3 regions of the Klebsiella sp. PK01 genome follow, and region 3 is predicted to be linked to each of the others. Evidence: predicted binding sites of a transcription regulator. Region 3 holds the regulator's gene; each other region holds the start of a gene.

Evidence for each region. The regulator Fur, encoded in region 3, represses iron uptake genes when iron is present. The targets are predictions, from matches to a motif close to ATAATAATGAGAACNACTATCAA.
Region 1: a site for Fur is predicted at 1,975-1,997, ahead of AC22LX_RS08540 (Nramp family divalent metal transporter). Genes of this name have one in related genera too.
Region 2: a site for Fur is predicted at 2,366-2,388, ahead of AC22LX_RS00145 (TonB-dependent siderophore receptor). Genes of this name have one in related genera too.

What each region holds. Positions count from the first base shown of each region.
Region 1 covers NZ_JBYEZM010000002.1:707,715-712,312, forward strand. The annotation lists gene mgrA (L-glyceraldehyde 3-phosphate reductase) at 1-175, shown strand, start outside; gene AC22LX_RS08535 (DUF2502 domain-containing protein) at 302-658, shown strand; gene AC22LX_RS08540 (Nramp family divalent metal transporter) at 698-1,933, opposite strand; gene nupC (nucleoside permease NupC) at 2,279-3,481, shown strand; gene AC22LX_RS08550 (EAL domain-containing protein) at 3,537-4,598, opposite strand, start outside.
Region 2 covers NZ_JBYEZM010000001.1:26,312-30,909, forward strand. The annotation lists gene yciA (acyl-CoA thioester hydrolase YciA) at 1-44, opposite strand, end outside; gene AC22LX_RS00145 (TonB-dependent siderophore receptor) at 146-2,329, opposite strand; gene AC22LX_RS00150 (septation protein A) at 2,616-3,155, opposite strand; gene AC22LX_RS00155 (YciC family protein) at 3,207-3,950, opposite strand; gene AC22LX_RS00160 (YkgJ family cysteine cluster protein) at 3,978-4,391, opposite strand.
Region 3 covers NZ_JBYEZM010000004.1:483,749-488,346, forward strand. The annotation lists gene tcuA (FAD-dependent tricarballylate dehydrogenase TcuA) at 1-1,371, opposite strand, end outside; gene tcuR (tricarballylate utilization LysR family transcriptional regulator TcuR) at 1,469-2,395, opposite strand; gene fur (ferric iron uptake transcriptional regulator) at 2,508-2,960, opposite strand; gene fldA (flavodoxin FldA) at 3,253-3,783, opposite strand; gene ybfE (LexA regulated protein) at 3,933-4,226, opposite strand; gene ybfF (esterase) at 4,360-4,598, opposite strand, start outside.

The DNA of each region.
Region 1 (4,598 bases), on a different contig from region 3:
CGGACAGAAGCTATCACAGATGGCCCTGGCCTGGGTGCTGCGTGAAGATAAAGTGACGTCAGTGCTGATCGGCGCCAGTAAAACGGCGCAACTGGACGATGCCGTGGGTATGTTAAGCAATCGTCGGTTCAGCGCTGAAGAGTGCGCCGCCATTGATGCGATCCTTGCGGTGTAAACTCATTTTTACTTTGGCAAAAAGTGCTATTTCTTGCGATTTAAGAGTTCCCTGATGCTACGCCTCTTTACCGGCTCGTAATATCTGGTTAACAGGTCATTAAGACCCGATCGTGAGGAGAAGAGTATGTTCAGGTCACTGATTCTGGCTGCGGTACTGCTGGCGTGTGCGCCGGTTATCGCCAATGCTGGTGAAATCACCCTGCTGCCATCGGTAAAATTACAAATTGGCGATCGTGACGGTTACGGTAACTACTGGGACGGTGGCGGCTGGCGCGACCGTGATTACTGGCGTCGTCATTATGAATGGCGCGATCACCGCTGGCATCGCCATGATAACGGCTGGCATCGCGGTTGGGATAAACGCGGCTGGGATCGCGGTCGTGCTTACGAGCGCGGCTATCGCGAAGGCTGGAACGATCGCCGTGGCGGCTGGGGCCGAGGCCCTGGCGGCGGGCGCGGACATGGTCACGGGCACCACTAATTGATAAAGGGAGCGAAAGCTCCCTTTTTTGTTGCCGTATTAATCTAATGCGGAACCAATAATCAGCCAGCCGTTCAGCGCCACCACAATCGCCACAATCAGCCAACCGATGCGTTTTACCCAGCGACTGTTTACCAGATCGCCCATTAACCGCGCATCGCTGGTAAAAATCAGCAGCGGCACCAGCGCCAGCGCAATCCCGAAGCTCAGCAATACCTGGCTCATCACCAGGATACGCGTTGGATCCAGCCCCATCATAATCACGATAAACGACGGCAGCATGGTGATAGTCCGGCGAAACCACAGCGGAATATGGAAGCGGATAAACCCCTGCATCACGACCTGCCCGGCAAGCGTTCCGACTACCGTCGACGAGAGACCGGCGGCAACCAGACTGAGACCAAAAATCGTCGCGGCGGCATGGCTAAGCAGCGGTTCGAGAGTTAAATAAGCCTGGTCGAGATCGGCCACGCCGGTGTGGCCGTTGAAGTGAAACGCAGCGGCGGCGGTCGCCATCATCGCCAGGTTAACGAAGCCGGCAATGGTCATTGCAATCGCCACGTCCCAACGCGTGGCGTTATAGCGTTCTTTGCGCGAGCCGTCGTGCAGGTTTTGCGTCAGCGATGAGTGCAGATAGATAACGTGCGGCATAATCGTCGCCCCGAGAACCCCGGCGGCAAGGAATACCGCTTCGCCATTCGGCAGGCTCGGAATAATCATGCCTTTGGCCAGCGGCGCTAACGCCGGCTGCGAGAAGATAAGCTCGACCACATACGCCACCGCCACAAACAGCAGCAGCCCGCCGATGACTTTTTCCAGCGGTTTCTGCCCGCGACGCTGCAACATCAGGATCAGGAAGGTGGCGACGCCGGTCAGCACCGCCCCCTGTAATAAGGAAACGCCGAGCAGCAGCTTAAAGCCGATGGCCGCGCCGATGAATTCAGCCAGATCGGTCGCCATGGCGATAATTTCCGCCTGTATCCAGTAAAACCACACCACCGGGCGCGGGTAATGGTCGCGGATCTGTTCCGCGAGGTTTTTACCGGTGGCGATACCGAGCTTGGCCGATAACACCTGAATCAGCATCGCCATCAGGTTCGCCCATACCACTACCCATAACAATTGATAGCCAAAGCTGGCGCCAGCCTGGATATTCGTGGCGAAGTTACCCGGATCGATGTAGCCGATGGCAGCAATGAATGCGGGCCCCATCAGTGCGAGCCTCATCTTGCGCGCTGCGCGACCGCTGCTATTCTCAACGCGACTGTTAGTCATTTTCTGCCCCTGGAAATATAGCCTTTGCTATGTTTAATGCTATCAAAATGCGAATGATTATCAAGTTCATTTAGAAAGGTGATAATGATTGCTTTGATAGGAGGGAACGATAGCAGGCCAAATAACGAAACGGGCGTGAAGCTGTCGACAACGCGCCTTTCATCAGATTAGTACATTAATGCAACTTTTAATACCTTTGCATAACATAACAAAAATGTACGATTGATCACTATTTTTGTTATTGGTCACATATCCTTGCAATAGTGTGGATTCGATCTCGTTTTATTTAGGCTTGTTGCATAGAATGTGCACGGAAATTTAACCTGCCTCATATTTGGAGCAAATATGGACCGCGTCTTGCATTTTGTCCTCGCGATCGTTGTGGTGGCTATACTGGCCTTGCTGGTCAGTCACAACCGTAAGCAGATCCGCATTCGTTATGTTATTCAATTACTTGTTATTGAAGTTTTGCTGGCCTGGTTCTTCCTGAACTCCGATGTCGGTCTGGGTTTCGTGAAAGGCTTTTCTGAGATGTTCGAGAAACTTCTCGGTTTCGCCAACGAAGGCACCAACTTCGTATTCGGTAACATGAACGATAAAGGTCTGGCCTTCTTCTTCCTGAAGGTTTTGTGCCCAATCGTCTTTATTTCCGCGCTGATTGGTATTTTACAGCATATTCGCATTCTGCCGATTGTCATCCGCGCGATCGGTACCGTGCTGTCGAAAGTTAACGGCATGGGTAAACTGGAATCTTTCAACGCCGTTAGCTCGCTGATCCTCGGCCAGTCGGAAAACTTCATCGCCTATAAAGATATTCTCGGCAAAATGTCGCGCAACCGTATGTACACCATGGCGGCAACCGCGATGTCTACCGTTTCGATGTCCATCGTCGGCGCCTATATGACTATGCTGCAGCCGAAGTATGTGGTTGCCGCGCTGGTGCTCAACATGTTCAGCACCTTTATTGTTCTGTCGCTGATTAACCCGTATCGCGTTGAGCAGAGCGAAGAAAACCTGCAGATGTCCAATCTGCACGAAGGTCAGAGCTTCTTCGAAATGCTGGGCGAATACATTCTGGCAGGCTTTAAAGTAGCGATTATCGTTGCGGCGATGCTGATCGGCTTTATCGCGCTGATTTCCGCGCTCAACGCCCTGTTCGCCACCGTCACCGGCTGGTTTGGCTACAGCATCTCCTTCCAGGGGATCCTCGGCTACATCTTCTACCCGGTTGCGTGGGTGATGGGTGTGCCGGCGAGCGAAGCGCTGCAGGTAGGCAGTATTATGGCGACCAAACTGGTGTCTAACGAATTCGTGGCGATGATGGATCTGCAGAAAGTGGCAGCGACGCTCTCCCCGCGTGCGGAAGGTATCATCTCCATCTTCCTGGTCTCCTTCGCCAACTTCTCTTCTATCGGCATCATCGCCGGGGCGATTAAAGGCCTGAATGAAGAGCAAGGTAACGTGGTTTCTCGCTTTGGTCTGAAACTGGTTTACGGTTCCACGCTGGTCAGCGTGTTGTCAGCCTCTATCGCTGCGCTGGTACTGTAATCACAAACAGACGTTAATAAAATAACAAGCCGGGCTGCAGTATCGCCCGGCTTTTTTACGCCTTCAATTCACTTAACGGCTGCGGTTTGCCAATCAGGTAGCCCTGCAAATAATCGACGCCCAGCGCCAACAGCATCGCCTTTTGCGCCTGAGTCTCTACGTACTCTGCGACGACCGTAAGCTGTTTCGCCCGCGCGATTTCGATAATGGATTTCACGATAATCGCATCAAGCTGGTCGCTCTCGATTTCATGCACGAAGCAGCCGTCAATTTTTACGATATCCGCCTGCAGGCTTTTCAGACGCTCATAGTTAGCGTAACCGGTACCAAAGTCATCAATGGCGATAGCGCAACCGAACTCACTCAACAGCTGAATATTATGCATGCTGGTATCCGCATTCGAGAACGCCTGCTCTTCAGTTATCTCAATCGTGATATAAGCAGGCGAAACGCGATAACGCTTAAACAGCGCGATAATCTGCGCGGCGCTATCCTTTTGCATCAGCGTATACGGCAGCAAATTGACGGAGAAGCGTCGGCCGGGATGTTGATCAAGCTGGCTGAACAGCGTTTCCAGCACCAGCATATCGAAGCGCTGGCTGAGGTTAAACTGTGCAATAAGTGGAATAAACCGATCCGGCGTGATAATCGTCTCGCCGCAGCGCATACGGGTGAGGATTTCGTAATAGCCCTCCCCCTCCGCATTTTGAATCGGCTGCGCGTACAGCAGAAGATTACGCTCGTTCAGCGCTTGTTTTATTTTCGTCAGCATCCGCACCTGTTCGGTTGTTTGGTCGGAAACCTCCTCCTGCGCGGTATCTAACGCCAGCACCCGCTGCACGGCGCCAGCCTGCTCCGATAACCAACTAAGCTGGCCGAGCATAGGGTGTAATTCGGTCTCAATGCCGCTGTAACTCCCCCACGCCGCGCCAAACTCTAAATCCAGAACCTGGTTATGCCAGTTAAATTTAGCGTGGTTAAGCATCGCGACGATGTGATTTAGCCGCGCAGCCGGTTCCGGCCCCTCAATCACCAGCAATAACTCGCTACCCGGGAGCTGATAAATTTTATCGCGGTGGTCCAGTAGCGGCTGCAGACGGCGGGCTATTTGCCGCTT
Region 2 (4,598 bases), on a different contig from region 3:
CGTAAAACCAATTCGCCCTTCGGGGCGAGATCTGTTGTTGTCATTCTATACTCTGTACTAGTCAAAGGAGATCAGGCGCGATGCTACTATGAAAACGGCGCAGAGAGAATAGGGGAATACGCCCGCCGGTACGGGCGTCGGCAGATTAGAAACTTAGGGTAACGCCGGCGTAATAGGCGCGCCCCGGCTCGTTGTAAGTTGACGCACCGGCGTTCTCGCGATAAATCTGCTTATCAAACAGGTTGCTGATGCCGGCGTTCAGGCGAATATCTTTCATCAACTGATAGTTGCCGCCGATCCCTACTACCGAATAAGCGCCGACTTCATTGGTGGCGAGAACCCCAGTCTCGTTGCGAATTTCCGCGTACTGCCGCGGCTTTTGACGGCCATACATCGTCCAGTTTATGTTAGCCGACAGTTTGCTGTTTACCTGCCAGTCGAACATGGTATTGATAGTATATTTCGGGATCACCGACAGCGGATTGCCGGTATCTTTACTTTCCGATTTAATCATCCAGGTCGCGTTGGTGCGCCAGTTTAGGGTGTCGGCAATCAATGGGATCAGCACGGTCCCTTCCAGTCCTTCTACTACGGCTTTGCCGCCGTTCTGCCACTGTAGAATGTTGTTGCCGCTGGAAGTGTAGCCAAGCACCTCGGTGCCGGAGACGATTTTGTTTTTGTAATCATTACGGAACCAGGTGATCCCGGCGTTATAGCCGCCGGCGTTGAATTCCAGCCCAAGCTCTTTATTGATGCTGATTTCCGGATCCAGATCCGGGTTGCCGAGCAGATAGCAACTGCCTGTTGCAATGGCGTTCGGGCATCCGTTGCCGCGGGTGGAGAGCAGATAGCCTTCGCTGGATTGATATAAATTCGGTGCTTTAAATACCCGTGCAATACCGGCTTTGACTTTAAACCACTCACCTAATGCCTGCGCCAGGTTGAGGCTTGGGCTCCAGTTACTGCCGAACTGGTTGTGGTAATCGAAACGCAGGCCGGGAATGATGTTAGTTCCCGGCGTGGCCTCGATATTATCTTCCAGGTAGATCCCGGTTAACGTGGCGCTGTTTTTGCTACTACGATCGGCGGCATTGCCGCTGGTGCCGGCGATGGTTTCACCGCTCACGTCAGTGGCCTGCATCGACGCCGGATCGTTGAGTTCGTCGCGGTTCCACTCCATGCCAAGCGTCAACGTCTGATCCGCCAACCAGTAGAACGGAATGTTTAACTCGCCTGTGGAGCGCCATGATTCCAGACGGCTGGTGGCGTATTCATCGCTATTGATCATCCCCTCGACGCGGCCGGTTGATCCTTCCTGCAGGCGGGTATTATTGGTTTTTTCATAATAAACGCCGGCTTTTGACTGTCCCCAATCCCAAATTCCGTTATAGGTTAGCCCCCACGACTGGCGATACAGGCGGTTGGTCTCATGGCCGTAGAGTGAATCAACCAGGCCATTGGGGCTAAGGTTGCCGTTACTGTACTGGGTATCGCCGGCATAAATATTGCCCTGGCGGCTGTAGGCATAGTTGAAATCGAGGATCTGTTGTGGGGTTATTTTCCACGACAGCAGGGCGTTAATATCTTTATTACGCACGCCTTCGCGACCGGCGGCGTATGAGCCATTCTGCGCATGGTTGATATCCCAGGCGTCAGCATCGGTTTTATTGATGTTGCCGTACAAACGCATGGTGAGGGCATCGCCTGCCAGCGGCCCGCTGAGGTTAAAGTTGGCCCGGTTGGTGGCGCCTTCTTTGTTATTCTCCGGTTGATTGGTGAAGAACGACAGTGAGCCGTGCCAGTCGTTGGTTGGTCGTTTGGTAATGATATTCACCACGCCGCCGGCCGCGCCGGACCCATAGCGGGCCGCAGCGGGTCCGCGCAGGACTTCAATACGTTCAACCATTTCAGCGGGTACCCAATTACTATCACCGCGGGTATCGCGTTCACCGCGCCAGCTGTAACGTACCGAATTTCGTGAGGTAACCGGTACGCCATCGATCAAAATCAGCGTGTTTTCGGGGCCCATCCCGCGAATGTCGATTTGACGGTTGTTACCGCGGCTACCGCTGGCGCTGTTGCCGGTCAGATTCACGCCGGGCATTTTACGGATGATTTCTGACAGGTCATTAACCGGCGGCTCTTTGGCAATATCTTCGGCAGTGATAATCGAAACGCCGGGCTGTTGTTTTAACGCTTCTTCAGCGGTGCTGTAAACCACCATGGTTTCAGTATCCTGTTCGGCTTCTTCGGCCAAACTCTCCGCTGAAAAGAAGCTGGCGATAATGATGGTAAGGGGAGCGAGGGGGAATGCGGTGTTCGTTCTCATTGTAAATATCCGTATCAAAATAAAACAAGAACGTGAATATTAATAATAATCATTATCATTACAATGAAGCGAGACGAAACTTCATCAAATCCTCACAATTGGCGCAATTTTTCCTGTTTGATGAAGAAAGCGTGAAGGCGAGCCGTTGGGGAATGGCGTAATAAGAGGTGGCTTACCCGCTCTTTCGGAAGTTAAATTTGAACTGAACGGGATAGGAGGTAGAGAAAAGAAATGAAAAGCACAAGGGAGGCGGTACGCGCCGGCTAGCGCGTACCGTTAAGGGGTATTAGTGCTTATCGTCCTGTGGCATGTGGCGGTAGATATAAACGCCGCTCAACAGGGTAAAGACCAGGGTCAATGCCGTTAAACCGAAGACTTTGAAGTTGACCCAGATATTCTGCGGCAGCCAGAACGCGATGTAGATATTAGCCAGCCCGCAGAGAATAAAGAACAGCGCCCAGGCCAGATTCAGCCGCGACCACACCTGCTGCGGCAGCGTCAGCTCTTTACCAAGCATGCGTTGGATCAGCGGCTTTTTCATTACCCACTGGCTGAACAGCAGGGCGCCGGCAAACAGGGCGTAGATGACGGTCACTTTCCACTTAATAAATTCATCGTTGTGGAAGAAGATTGTCAGCCCGCCGAATACGGCGACCAGCACAAAAGTGATCAGCGCCATCTTTTCAACTTTACGATAGCGCACCCAGCTATAAATGAGGACTACCGCGGTGGCGACGATCAGCGCGGTGGTTGCGGCGTAGATATCGTAAATCTTATAAAAAGCGAAGAAGACTACGAGCGGTAAAAAATCGAGAAACTGCTTCATACATCAATTCCGTCGTTCAGGAAGGGCCGGAATGCCCGGCCCTGATTAAAGTTAGTTGCGAATAAGCATATACAAGCGGAACAAATAGATCAGCAACAGCGCAGAGAACAGATTGCTGATGGTATTAATGACCACGGCGGCAACGTTGGGCGACAGCGTTGCAAAGCTTGAAGCAAGCAGCAGCAGCGCCGTTTTTGCCAGCAGCCAGCCGAGTACCGCTGGCGCCACCAGGCGCATATTCGCCCACGCCAGACGCATACTGCCGCGCATTGCGCTAAAGATGCCGATTTTATCCTGCACCAGCATCACCGGCGCGAACGCCAGAACTATCGCCAGCAGCACGCCCGGCACCAGCACCAGCATCATCCCCATCTGTACCACGAAGGTGGTGAACAGAATAAGCAGCAACAGCTTCGGCAGAACCGGCGCCGCCGCGCCGATCGCCCGCAGCGCGCTGACGCGATGCCCGGCGGAGATCAGCTGAATCAGCAACAGTACGCCGCCGACGAGGATGGCATTCCCCACCAGACCCGAGAAGGTTGAGGCTGCCGACGCGCGCAGCAGGATCTGCTGCTGTTCCGGCGTCATGTTCTGCACCAGCTCAAACAAGCCGGCGCTGCCCACGAGGTTATCGCCCTCGCTGAGAATCGATAACTGCTCGTCGCTGGGCGAAAAGGCATGGCCAATGACTACCGTGATGAACGCGCATAACAACGCAATCAGCAGAATAGTAACGAACTGATTACGAAAAAAATTCCCCGTGTCACGGTAGACGGACTTCGCCGTGATAGACATGCATTCTCCTTGAGTCTTGCAGGTGTTTTAACTAGCCGGGGATTGTACCGCAAAACGTGGTTGGGTAGCAGTCTCTGCCGAGGTCACGGTAGGTATATCTTTGTAAAGAGTTCCCAGCGGCGGCAGGCCATAGCGGGCACGGGCGCGATCGCAGGCTTCGTTGAGTTCGCCGCCTTCGCCTGACATGGCAAACTCGCGGCAGGGGGAAGGCCGCTGGTGATAGATGGAGCAGTGTACCGATTCGCCGATTTCACCGCTTAAGGCGGTACAGCGGCTTTGCCGCTGATTGGTACCGCTCATGCAGCGCAGAAAAGGGGTAAGGGGTTCGGTGAGCTGTGTGGGTACCACGCCGCCAGCGTCGTCGGCTTCAGCCCAGTAGAAGGAGACTCGAAAATACGCACAACAGGCACCGCACGTCATGCACGGGTTGATTTCACTCATAATTACACCTGAAAAAAACGCATCAACACAAATTGTCGGCAATTAAATTAGCTATCCGCGCGATCGGCGACAAGAGGGGCAAGCAAAAATTTTTCTCATGGGTAAAAATTGATGTAAAGACAAATCAGAACGTTACTAACTGCTGCAAAAATTAATCTGGATCAATAAATGTTAAATCTAATGGCCTGGTGTGATCTAAAACAGATC
Region 3 (4,598 bases):
CGCCAGGGCGGCTTGCTGACCGGCAATGCGGCCGAATGTGGTGCCAATCGACATGCCTACGCCGGCGGTATAGCCTTTGCCCAGTACGTTGCCGGCCATCATTTCGCCGGCGACAAACAGGTTGCGGCTCGGCTTACCGGCAAAGTGGACGGCGGCGTGTTGATTGACGTACAGCCCGAGGTAGGTGAAGGTGATCCCTGGACGCAGGGCATAACCATAATAAGGCGGCGTATCGATAGGCCGCGCCCAGTGGGTCTTCGGCGGCGTCAGGCCGGAGGTGGTGCAGTTATCAAGACGGGTATGGTCGAACTGGCCTGGCGTACAGGCGGCATTGTAGCTGGCGATGGTCTGTGACAAACGTTCGCCGTCCAGCCCCAATTGGCGCGCCAGTTCTGCGATGGTATTGGCCTGGGCGCCCGGAAATACCGGCGGCATAAATTGTCCAACGGCTTTGCTGTCGATGATCGAATAGCCGATTTGCCCCGGCTGGTGGGCGACCAGACGGCCCCAGATGGCGTAACGTTTGGGCCAGAAATCTTCCCCTTCATCATAAAAGCGCTCGGCATCGCGGTTCACCACCACCCCCAGCGACACGCAGTCGACGCGGGTACAGATGCCGCCGTCATAGAGCGGCGCCCGGGCGTCAATGGCGACGCAGTGCGACTGTGAAGGATCGCCGATGATATCGGCCCCGGCATCGATCATAAATTTGAGCAGCACTCCCTGATTAAAACGGGTGCCGCGGATGAGAAAGTTGTCTGCAGGCCATTCGCCGCGCTCATTTTGCCCCCAGGCTTCGCGCAGCCACTCGCGGTTAGATTCAAAACCGCCGGCGGCGAGCACGCAGGTTTTAGCGGCGATCCGCTCAGTGCCTGCCAGCGCGGCGACGAATTCGCCATCACGTAATTCAAGCGCCTGTACCGGGGTGTTATAGCGGATCTGTACGCCCATCTGTTCGGCGCTGCGGTAATAGGCATTGACCAGGGCTTTGCCGCCGCCCATAAAAAAGGCGTTAGTGCGGGCGACGTGCAGGGCGCCGGATAACGGCGGTTGAAAGTTAACGCCATGGCGGCGCATCCAGTCCCGACAGTGCGACGAGGTGCGGATCACCAGACGGGCCAGCGCTTCGTTGGTATTGCCGTCGGTAACGCGCAGCAGATCCTGCCAGTATTCTTCTTCCGGATAGCTGTCGACTAAGACATCCTGCGGCGCATCGTGCATACAACGCAGATTACGCGTGTGCTGAGAGTTACCGCCCCGCCATTCCCGCGGCGCGGCTTCCAGCAGCAGTACGGATGCGCCTGCTTCCCGGGCGGTTAAGGCGGCGCATAACGCGGCGTTGCCGCCGCCAATCACCAGTACATCCACCATTATCGGCTCCATTACGCTTTGACTAATTGTTAAATTTGTAATGGAAATGTAAGGTGCAGGGGGCGGCAGGCGCTATGGCGTGAAGCTAAAGGGGGGTTTAGTGTGTGTAAAGGCTGGCGCCCGGCCAGTTGCCGGATTCAACTAGCTGGCGCATGACTTTTGCCAGCATTACCCGTGCCGCAAGGCCTGCCGGGGTGAGTTCGTCATCGGAAAGACTGACCAGAAAATTCGGTCGGCTAAGTACCGGATTATCGACGCCGATCACTCTTAGCGCCTGGCTGTCGAGATGAGAAATCGCCGCGCCCGGCTGCAGCGTGGCGCCGAGCCCGTCACGAACGGCGCGCATCAGCAGGGCCAGGCCATCGATTTCAGCCACCACGTCAACGTTGATGGCGTGCTCCTGGCAAATAGCGTCCAGCCTGCCGCGCAGGCCATGCCCCTGGCTTGGCATAATCAGCGGGATGGCGGCCAGTTGGTTCGGGGAGATGCTATCGCCGGGCAGCGGCGCCAGCACGTCATGGGCGCCAATCAGGAACAGACGTTCCTCAAGAATGGGTCGGGCGCTCCAGCGCAGGATCTTCTCTTTCTGGAAAACGATGGCTAAATCGAGCTGGCGGGTGTTGATCATCCGTTCCAGATTGCCGGAGAGGCTCTCCACCAGGTGCAGGCGGACGTCGGCGTAGCTTTCGCGCATGGCGTTGATAAAAGGTACGCCCAGTACAGAAGCGGTGCTCGGCGCCATACCGACGCTGACGTGACCGGAAAGGCGCGCTTCACGCGCGGCGAGAATTGCATCGTCAGCATGGCGCAGCGCCAGTTGCGCCTGCGAGTAAAAGGCGAGGCCGGCGCTGGTGGGCATTACGCCGCGCGAAGTCCGTTGCAGCAGGCGGATAGCGAGTTCATTTTCCAGACGCGCCATTTGCTGGCTGAGCGCAGAGACGCCAATATTCAGATCGAGCGCGGCGCGGCCCATACTGCCGGTTTCCACAATGCGGACAAAATAGCGTAGCTGGCGCAGCTCCATATTGACTCTCCGTACAAGGCGTTATGCTCTGACAGAATACGCATGCCGGCGGATTTCGCCCATAAAAAAGCCAACCTTGAGGTTGGCTTTTTACGACAAACGAGACGGGAAATTATTTATTCACCGCATCGTGGGCATGTTCATCTTCGCGGCAGTCGCCTTCCGCACAGTGGCCGTACAGGTACAGGCTGTGGTTGGTTAAGCGGATGCCGTGTTGCGCAGCAATTTCACGTTGGCGGGATTCGATAGAATCATCGCTGAACTCGATCACTTTGCCGCAATCGAGGCAAATCAGGTGATCGTGGTGGTGCTGCTGAGTCAGCTCGAATACGGATTTACCGCCTTCGAAGTTGTGACGAGTCACGATGCCTGCATCGTCGAACTGGTTCAGCACGCGGTAAACGGTAGCCAGACCAATCTCTTCACCCATATCGATCAGGCGTTTATATAAATCTTCCGCACTGACGTGATGGTTATCCGGTTCCTGCAACACTTCCAGAATTTTCAGTCGGGGAAGTGTGACTTTCAGGCCAGCCTTCTTTAATGCGATATTGTTGTCAGTCATGCGGAATCTGTCCTGTTGCTAAAGATCGGCTTCCTTCAAAGGGAAGCAATACAGAGAATCACCCGATGTAATGCGTCTCATTATAGAGCTGCAACTCTGAAATGAAAACTGCAACCATCGCGCCTTGTAAGCTGTCAAAAACGAATTACCAGCTACAAACTGTGTCACGTGACCTCGTGGAATCAGAGGACATTGTACAGATATGTGATGAAAAGTTAAAAACTTGTAGCTATTAGTTTGATTGCTTTTATCTATTAATTCAGCGCAGCTTAATAGCTGCGCTGTTTGATTCTTAGGCGTTTTTGATTTCTTCCAGATGCAGCTCTTCGGAAATCTGCTTCACCCACTTCTCAACGCGCTCGTTGGTCAGTTCCGGCTGACGGTCTTCATCAATCGCCAGACCTACGAAGTGATCGTCGTCTGCCAGGCCTTTAGAAGCTTCAAAGTGGTAGCCCGCGGTCGGCCAGTGGCCAACGATGGTTGCGCCGCGCGGTTCAATGATGTCACGAATGGTGCCCAGCGCATCGCAGAAGTATTCTGCGTAATCTTCCTGGTCGCCGCAGCCAAACACGGCTACCAGCTTACCGTTGAAGTCGATCTCTTCCAGCGTCGGGAAGAAGTCGTCCCAGTCGCACTGCGCTTCGCCGTAGTACCAGGTTGGGATGCCGAGCAGCAGAATATCGTGGCTTTCCAGATCTTCTTTGCTGCTCTTGGCAATGTCGTGAACTTCAGCAACGTCTTTACCGAGCTGCTTTTGGATCATTTTTGCAATATTTTCGGTGTTGCCGGTGTCGCTGCCAAAAAAGATGCCGATGATTGCCATGAGTAAAATAACCTCTTGAAACTTAATGATGTGGTAGTGGCATTATGCCTACAGTTAACGGCAATCATAGCAGAACAGGGAAGGGCGCGGAAACAGCAATAACGTCCTGGTGCACACTCTGCTACATGAAAGCGATTTTTTTGCGTTTTTCAGACTTCGCCCTGGTTACGCAGGCAGGCCAGTTGGTGCATCAGCATCTCTTCGATAAGATCGCTGCGGCTCATGTTGCGGGCTTCCGCCAGCTCATTAAGCGCGTCGACCGCATCGGCGTTGAGCTTCAACTCAACGCGCTTCAAGCCGCGAACTTTATCGCGTTTGAGCTGATTGCGTTTGTTGATGCGCAGTTGTTCATCGCGCGAAAGCGGATTGGTTTTCGGTCTACCCGGGCGACGCTCATTTGCGAACAAATCTAATGTCGTTCGGTCCGTTTGTTCTTTTGCCATGATTCAGAGTGACTTCGGGGAAACAAGCTGCCGGGCTATAGCCGGCGCAGATAGCGCGCCATAATACATCAGGCGAACCGCCGCGCCAACGACCGCGGGCATTATGCCGCGCGGTCGGGCGTTTTTTAGCCACTCAGGCTTCAATTGTGCTCAGATAACGGCGAATTGCGCGTAAAACCGCCTCGGGTTTTTCCGCATGCACCCAGTGTCCGGCGCCGGCAATGACGTGAGCGCGGGCCTGCGGGAATTGCGCCAGCAGCGCGTCGCGGTATTCATCGGTAACATAAGGGGAGTTGCCGCCGGGAATAAATTGCGCCGGGTGCGGCCAGGCTGGCACCGTTTCCCAGCCGACAATATGCGGGTATTGATCCC